Regions from separate parts of the Achromobacter pestifer genome, predicted to be linked through region 1. Evidence: riboswitches for the same ligand, from Rfam matches in the RefSeq annotation. Region 1 holds a riboswitch; the other holds the start of a gene.
The links. A riboswitch is a leader RNA that binds a small molecule or an ion and turns the genes downstream of it on or off. The one in region 1 is predicted to bind thiamine pyrophosphate.
Positions count from the first base shown of each region.

Region 1 (4,344 bases):
GCTGGAACAGGGGGCGCGCTGATGCACTGGCTATTGTTCGGCCTTCTGGGCGTTGCCGCCTGTACCTTGATCGCGGCGCTGGTGCGCCAGCCGGGTGTATGGCTCTATGACTGGATCGCGACGCGCGCGGCCAGGCGGCAGGCCGCTCTCCGCAAAGCCCAAGCCCTGATAGCCGAGACGGCCGCGCGCGATGCCGTGAAGGCCAAGCGCAGCCGCCCCGTCACGCAAGCCGGATAGCCCTGGCCGCCGGGCCGAAACGGCAGGCCAGGGATCGCCCGCGCCGGCTTACCGGGATTCCAGCCCCAGATGCCCGCGCAGCGTGCTGTGCTGGTACTCGGCGCGGAACAGCCCCCGGCGCCGCAGCACCGGGATCACGTGCTCGACGAAATCGTCGATCCCTCCCGGCAGGGAAGGCGGCATCAGGTTGAAGCCGTCGGCGCCTTCATTGCGGTACCAATGCTCCATCTTGTCGGCGATCTGCTCGGGCGTGCCCACCATGGTGCAGTGGCCGCCGCCGGCCGCCAGCCGTCCGAGCAGCTGGCGCACGGTGGGCTGCTCGGTTTCGATGATGCGCAGTATGGTCGCGTAGCGGCCCTTGGGGCCGGTGAATTCGGCCAGGGGCGGCAGGGCGGGCACGGGCGCGTCCAGTTCCCAGGCGGAGCAGTCCTGCAGCACGAACGTGCCCAGTTGGCGCAGCGACGCGTCGCTGGGGAGCAGGACGTCCAGTGCGCGCTGCTTGGCCCGGGCTTCGGCTTCGGTCGAGCCCACGTAGGTGACCAGGCCCGGCATGATGGGCACGAAATCCTGGCGGCCGGCGGCCAGCACGCGCCGCTTGATGTCGCGGTAATAGGCCTGCGCCGCGGGCAGGTCATAGGCGACGGCGTAGATCGCTTCGGCGCGCCTGGCGGCCAGGTCGCGGCCCTGGTCCGAGGCGCCGGCCTGGAACAGCACCGGGCGGCCTTGCGGCGGACGCGGCACCGTCAGGGGGCCGTCGACCAGGAAATGCTCTCCGTGGTGGTTGATCTTGCGCACGCTGGCGGGCACGCCGTAATCGCCCGCGCGGTCGATGGCCAGGGCGTCCTGGTCCCAGGAGTCGAACAGCTTCAACGCGACGTCGACGAACTCCTCGGCGCGCGCATAGCGCCAGTCGTGCCCGGGCATGGACTCATAGCCGTGGTTGCGCGCTTCCGCGTCGAACATGGACGTGACCACGTTCCAGCCCATGCGCCCGCCCGAGATATGGTCCAGCGAGGCCACCATGCGGGCCGCGTGAAAGGGCGTGAAGAAGGTGCTGGAAACCGTGCTGATCAGGCCGATGCGGGAAGTGGCGCGCGCGATCGCCGCCATGGCGGTCAGCGGCTCCAGGTACCAGCGCGGGCCGTCGCCGATGTTGTCGACCGATTGCCCGTCGGCGAAGAAGATGGCGTCCAGCTTGCCGCGTTCGGCGGTGCGCGCCAGTTCCTCGTAGTAGGTGATGTCGCCCAGCCGCTCGGCGGCGGAATCCGGATGGCGCCAGGCGGCGCGATGGTGGCCGCAGCCGAAGATGAACAGGTTCAGATGCAGCATGGCGATCCAGTCCAGACAGGGGCGGTAAAAGGCGCGATAGACATGGTCAGACTCTTCGATTCCAGCGGCGGATAGGCAAATCGGCGCCGCACGCGGGCGAACTTAGCACAAAAGGCGCGGGCGGAGTCCGCGCCAGGCGCGTTGACATTGCCGTGCCGCTCTCCTAATCTTGCGGCAATTCCTGGGGGAGCCCTGCAAGGGCTGAGATTCCGCGTTGTCGCGGTAACCCTTTGAACCTGATCCGGGTAATGCCGGCGAAGGGAAGGACATCGCGCAGTCCGCGCGCCCTCCCTAGACTTTCATTCATCTTGCGGCCTGCGCACCCCGCGTGGCGGGGCCGCCGCGTTGCGCGTCCGGCTGCCAGCCGGCAGCGGGAGGACCGATACCCATGTTGACCCAATCCACCGCCCTGATGTGGCTGCTGCTGTTCTCGGGCGGTTTCGCCCTGGCCAGCGTCCTGTACACGCGCCGCAAGCGCGGCACCCTGGAGGACTACATCGTCGCCCGCAACAGCCAGGGCGCCTTCGGCACCATCCTGACGCTGATGGCCTCGACCCTGGGCGCCTGGATCCTGTTCTCGCCCGCGCAAGCGGCGACCTGGGGCGGCCTGGCGGCGGTGATCGGCTACGCGCTGGGATCGATGTCGCCGCGCCTGGTCATGATTCCGCTGGGGCGGCGCATGCGCGAACTCATTCCCCACGGGCACACCCTGACGGAATTCCTGATGGCGCGCTACGGCCGGCCCATGTACGGCCTGGCGCTGTTCATCATGCTGTTCTATCTCTTCATCGCGCTGTCGGCCGAAGTCACGGCGATCTCCAAGCTCGTCACCATGCTGGCGCCCGTGCCGCTGTGGGCCACCGCCGCCATCGTGATGGGCACCACCTTGCTCTACACCACCTATGGCGGGCTGCGCTCGTCGATCTTCACGGACCAGGTGCAGATGATGGTGATCGTGCCGCTGCTGGTGATCCTGTGCCTGGTCGGCTGGCAGGCTGCGGGTGGCGCCATGCCCACCATCGAAGCGCTGCAGGCCAAGGCGCCGCAGCTACTGGACCTGACCGATCCGGTGGGCGTCAAGGCCGGGCTGACCTTCTTCGTCGCGATCCTGCTGACCGGCATCTTCCACCAGGGCAACTGGCAGCGCATCTACGCCGCACGCGACGCGCGCTCCATGCGCAACGGCTTCCTGCTGGGCGGCTTGCTGGTCGCGCCGTTCATCTTCCTGATGGGGCTGTTCGGCCTGGCTTTCGTCGGCCTGGCGCCCCAGGGCGACAGCTCCATCGCGCTCTTCAGCGTCATCATGCCGCATGCGCCCGCGTGGTTCGTGATCGCGCTGATTCCGTTGGGGCTGTCGCTGGTCATGAGCACCGCCGACACGGCCATCAGCGCCGTATCCAGCATCATCGCGGTCGATATGCGCCGCCTGATGCCCAACGCCAGTTCCATGACCATGAAGCGCCTGGCGCGCTGGCTGGTGCTGCTGATGGCCATCCCCGTCATGATCGTGGCCTCGCAGGGCTATAGTGTGCTGTACCTGTTCCTGCTGGCCGACCTGCTGTGCTCGGCTGCCGCCTTCCCGGTCTTTTACGGCCTGTTCAGCCGCAAGCACGACGGCCTGACCGCCACCGTCGCCACCATCTCCGGTCTCGTGGCCGGCCTGTTCTTCTTCCCGGCGCCGGGCGACAAGCCCTCGTTCCTGCTGGAGTCCTTCCTGCTGGCGGCTGTGGTGCCGGTGGTGACGACCGTGCTGATGCGCTGCCTGCTGCGCGGCCGCAAGGAATTTGATTTCTCGACCTTGAGCGCTGCGGTGCGCAGGTTGGATCAGGATCCGGTCTGAGCCGTACGTCCGCGGCGTGGCGCCCTCGATTGAAGGCGCCCGCCGGTGGACTACGCCGCGCGCAGCGCCTTCTTGTCGACCTTGTTGGCGCCCGTATAGGGCAGGGCATCCAGGATCTGGATGACCGCGGGCACCTTGTAGCGCGCCAGGTTCGACTGGCAGTGCGCGATCAGCGCAGCCTCGTCGACGGCCGCGCCTGGCCGCAGGACGACGAAGGCGCGGATGACCTCGCCGCGGTAGCTGTCCGGCCAGCCGACCGCCGCGGCTTCGGCCACGTCCGGATGCAGGTACAGCACTTCATCCACTTCACGCGGGTAGACGTTGTAGCCGCCGGAGATCACCAGGTCCTTCTTGCGGTCGCGGATGTACAGGAAGCCGTCCTGCGCGAACTCGCCGATGTCGCCCGTGTACAGCCAGCCGTCGCGCAGGGTTTCGGCGGTGGCGTCGGGCCTGGCCAGATAGCCTTGCATGATCTGCGGCCCGCGCGCACGGATTTCACCGCGCTGGCCGGGCGGCAGCACCACGCAACCCGATTCGAGGTCGACCACCTGCACCTCGGTCCCTGCGACCGGCGTGCCCACCGAGCCGTGCCGGGTTCCGGCCGGACCGTTGTAGGTGAGGATGGGGCCTGCTTCAGTCTGGCCGTAGCCCTCGTAGATCGGCGCGCCCACCGCGGCTTCCCAGCGCCGGTGCACTTCTTCCGCCAGCGGGGCGGATCCGGAATAGCAGACGCGCACGCTGGACCAGTCGGTGGCCGCGAAGCGCGGGTGCGACAGCAAGCCGGTGTAGATGGTGGGGCTGCCGGGAAACAACGTGATGCGCTCGCGCTCCACGGCGTCGCAGACGTCGTCGGGCCGGTAGCGCGGCAGCACCACCAGCGTGGCAGCGGCGCTGGCGGCCAGGAACAAGCCCATCGCCATGCCATAGGAATGGAACAG
Region 1 covers NZ_CP053985.1:6,983,531-6,987,874, reverse strand. The annotation lists gene FOC84_RS32860 (esterase/lipase family protein) at 1-22, shown strand, start outside; gene FOC84_RS32855 (hypothetical protein) at 22-237, shown strand; gene FOC84_RS32850 (LLM class flavin-dependent oxidoreductase) at 286-1,566, opposite strand; TPP riboswitch at 1,740-1,846, shown strand; gene FOC84_RS32845 (sodium:solute symporter family protein) at 1,955-3,406, shown strand; gene FOC84_RS32840 (AMP-binding protein) at 3,457-4,344, opposite strand, start outside.

Region 2 (4,344 bases), 1.5 Mb from region 1:
GCTGTATTTCCGCGACCTGTCCAACGTTGAACGCATCGACGTCATCAAGGGGCCGGCCGCGGTGCTGTACGGCCGCGGATCGTCGGGTGGTCTGATCAATCGCATCACCAAGAAGCCCGGCGAGGACATCACGCAGGTGGGCTTGAGCTACGGTTCCTGGAACGACCGGCGTTTGGATCTGGACCTGGGCCGCTCGACCGAAAGCGGCAGCATGGCGTGGCGCCTGACCGGCGCGGTGGAGAAGGGCGACAGCTATCGCGACAAGCAGTTCCTGGACCGCAAGGCAATTGCGCCGTCCGCCCAGTTCCGCCTGGGCGAAGGCACGACCCTGCTGCTGCAAACCGAATTCCTTGAAGACCGCCGCGTCACGGATTTCGGCATCCCCGCCTATCACGGCCGGCCGGTGGACGTGGATCCTTCCACCTACTACGGCGCCGAAAACGCGCGTGACGCGGACTATTCACAGGCGCGCGTGCAGTCCTATGCGGCCACGCTGAACCATCGTTTCAATGAGAACTGGTCGCTGCGCAACGCCACGCGCTACTACCACTACACCCTGGATCGCAACAACACCTTGCCGGGCATCGTGAACGAGGCCGCGCGGACCGTGACCTTGAACCGCTCGAATGTGCTGCGCGAAGAGCACGGCTGGACCAACCAGACCGAACTGACGCAGCGCGCGCAGTGGGGCGCGGTGCGCCACGAGATCCTGTACGGCGTGGAGGTCGGGCAGCAGAACAAAGACCTGGTGAACTACTCGGCCAACAATGTGGCCACCGTCGATCTGTTCAATCCGGTGCTGCCGACCTTGCCCTTGCAGGTCGCCGGCCGGCCAGGCACGGATAACCTGGGCCGTTTCAACACCCTGGGCCTGTACGTGCAGGACATGGTGTCGCTGGGCGAACACTGGAAGGTGCTGGGCGGTGTGCGCCATGACCGCTTCGAGCAGAAGACCGAAGACCGCCGCAACGGCACCAACCTGGCCCGCACCGATTCGAACTGGAGTCCGCGCCTGGGCCTGGTGTTCCAGCCGGACGCGGTGCAGTCATACTACATTTCGTGGAGCCAGTCGTACCAGCCGTCCGGCGAAGCATTCTCGCTGGCCGCCAACAATGCCGATCTGGCGCCCGAGAAAACCACCAACTACGAAATCGGCGCCAAATACGATTTCCTGGATGGCAAACTGTCGACCACTGTGTCCGTCTTCCGCCTGGAACGCACGGACATCAAGGTCAACAATCCGATCACCAACACGCTGGTGCCGGTCGGCACGCAGCGCACCGACGGCGCGGAATGGACCTTGCAGGGGGACTTGAGCAACGGTTGGCGCGCAATGTTGGGCTACGCCTACCTGGACGCTCGCATCACCGAATCCATCGCGCGCGAGAGCGGCAAGAACGTGGAAGGCAAGCGCGCCACGCTGACGCCGCGGCATGCCGGCAATGTCTGGATCACCAAGGATCTGGGTGAAGGCTTTGGCGTGGGCGCCGGCCTGAACCTGGTGGGCGCGCGCTTTGCCAACCCGGGCAATACCGTCAGGCTGCCGGGCTACGTGACGGCCGACGCTGCCGCGTGGTGGCGCAAGGGGCCGTACTCGGTGCAGCTGAACGTGTACAACCTGTTCGATGCCGGCTACATCGTGTCGGCCCACGGCAGCAGCCCCAACCTGAACATGCCGGGCGCGCCGCGCAATGCGATGCTGAGCCTGCAGTACCGCATGTAGGCCCTAGCGCAACGGCGATTCCCGGGTCAGGCTGTCGGCGTCCAGCGTCGCCAGCGCATCCAGGAAGCGCCATGCGAAAGATCCGGGCCCGTCCGCCTGTACGCCGGCGCGCTGGCCCGCGATGGCGAAACACGACAGGGCGGCGACTGCCGCCGAGTACGGATCATCCCTGGACACCGCCGCGCAGGCGCCGACCAGCGCCGTCAGCGCGCAGCCGGTGGCCGTGACGCGCGGCATCAAGGGTGAGCCGCCCACGATGCGGACGGCGCGCGTGCCGTCCGTGACGTAGTCGGTTTCACCGGTCACCGCCACCACCGTCGCGCGGCTGGCGGCGATGGCATGCGCGGACTGTTCGGCCTGCGAGACGGCGTCGCGCGCGTCCACGCCCTTGCTCGCGCTTTGGCCGCCAGCCAGCGCGATGATCTCCGAGGCGTTGCCGCGGATGATGGCGGGGCCCAGGTCCAGCAGGCGTCGCACCGCGTCGCGGCGAAAGGCGGTGGCGTGGTGCGCCACCGGATCGAGCACCCAGGGTATGCCGGCCTCGTTGGCCGACGCGGCGGTCAGCAGCATGCTGTCCAGCCAGGGCGACGACAGGGTGCCGATGTTGATCACGACCGCGCCGCAGACGCGCGCGAACTCGGGCGCTTCTTCCTGCGCATGCACCATGGCGGGCGAGGCGCCCATGGCCAGCAGCACGTTGGCCGCGGTATTCATGGAAACGAAATTGGTCAGGCACTGCACCAGCGGCGCATCGCGGCGCAGGGCGGCGATCAGGTCGCGCGAAATGAGCGCCTGGGCGGAAAGGTCGGGAAGGAATTGCATGCCGTGGGGCCTCGCTCTGGGGATCCAGGCGGGCGGAAGGCCGGGCGGGCGGCTCAATGGAACTCGGCGCGCTAGCGGTTCGGCACCGTCCCTACGCCAGCATTGCCTGGATCAGGTTCAACGGGTTGCCGCGCTGCATGGGCGTGTCGCCCGCGCCAGCGGCGTCTCGGCCTCTTGTCGAAGCGCCCCGGGTGGATTTACACATGTTCGGGCGGGCCGCTAGGCTTGTCAAGCAGTGGCGGCGGGGGTGGCTCGGTTTGACCGGTGCTTATGGCCTATTGCAGGAGGAATGGCTCCTTATCACAATGGGCGCAGTCCATTTGGCGCATGGAGGCAGGCATGGCAACTCGCATACCCCCCGGTCGAGCCGATGCCGGAATGCCACACATGAAAGAAGGTGCGGAGATGCGCGCCGTCTCGCGCGCTGCTGGCGATCAGGACGGCGACGAGGATAGGAAACACGGGACGAGCGACCAGGAAGCCCTGGCTGCGCGGGCGCGGCACCTTGCTCGCGAAGATGGCGGGGACGGTCCGCAAAGTACTGGCTGGGGCTTGGCCCTATCGGGCGGTGGCATACGTAGCGCGACATTCTGCTTCGGTCTATTGCGGGCGCTGGCCCGTAACCGCGTGCTGCGCCGCTTCGATTACCTTTCCACGGTATCCGGCGGCGGCTACATCGGAGCCGCGCTAGGCAGGCTCTACCAAGAGGGCCAGGGCGCGGCGGAGGTAGAGAGAGGGCTGGCGCGCGACGATACCCTGTTGCTCTGGTGGTTGCGTAGCAATGGCCGTTATCTGAAGGCTGCGGGCCGACAGGATCTGGGACAGGCTGCAGCATCCATTTTTCGGGGTGTTGTCGGGTCGCACTTCGAGGTCTTGATCCTGTTGTTGTTGGCGGCGTTGCTCATCAATCTACCGAATCTGCGGCATGTGTGGCCATGGTTGCCGGATGGGTCGGAACAACTCTGGCTATGGAGCTTGGCGCTACCCGGATCATGGGCCTTGGTGGCTGTATTGGGCTATTGGAGCGTAGGCGCGGCTGCTGCCGATTCCACAAACCAGGGCACGGTATCGTCGCGCCGCCTGGCGTGGAACAAGCAATTGGCGCAGGCGCTCTGGCTGGGAGCAATTCTTGTCTCATTGATGCTGGCCAGAATGGCGGCCGTGGCGCTCTACGATTGGATGAAAATCGGAGCGGCGCCAGCCGTGGCGGTAGGCGCCGTCGCCACATCGGCCGTCGCGGCTTTGCGTTTCGCATGGCCTCATTTGCAGCGGCTGATCGTTCGCAAGGGCATGACGCTGCTGGCGCACAACGCCATGCAGCTGATAAACATCGCCGGCCTGCTCTATGTCGCCATGCTGTTGGTTGGCTTGTCGGCGCTGATGCATGCGGCAACCCTATCTGATGTGCGCTGGGAACTTCCGGGTTGGCGCGTGGAGGGGAAATCGGCCTTGGCCTTGAGTTGGCTGGTGCCCTTGTTGGCGGTGAGCGTCTTTTACCTGTGGACGGGGAAACAGCGCGAGGTCCTGAATCTGTCGTCGCTGCACAATTTCTACCGGGCGCGCATAGAACGGGCCTATGTGTCGGTGGGGAACTATGCTGCCGTTTCCAAGGAGGATGCGCGCTTCGCGGAATCTCCGCTGCAGCCCGCCAAGGATGGCGCGACCGACCGCGTATTGGCGCTGCTGGACGCGGCCGCAGGCGATGACATCGAACTCAACCGGTATATGCCGCAACGCCATGGCGGGCCGATACACCTGATGAGCACCTGCATCAACCAGACCATCGATGACCGGACCCG
Region 2 covers NZ_CP053985.1:5,468,443-5,472,786, forward strand. The annotation lists gene FOC84_RS25965 (TonB-dependent receptor) at 1-1,723, shown strand, start outside; gene thiM (hydroxyethylthiazole kinase) at 1,727-2,545, opposite strand; TPP riboswitch at 2,616-2,745, opposite strand; gene FOC84_RS25975 (patatin-like phospholipase family protein) at 2,933-4,344, shown strand, end outside.
Region 2: another riboswitch for thiamine pyrophosphate. It lies ahead of thiM (hydroxyethylthiazole kinase); the one in region 1 lies ahead of FOC84_RS32845 (sodium:solute symporter family protein).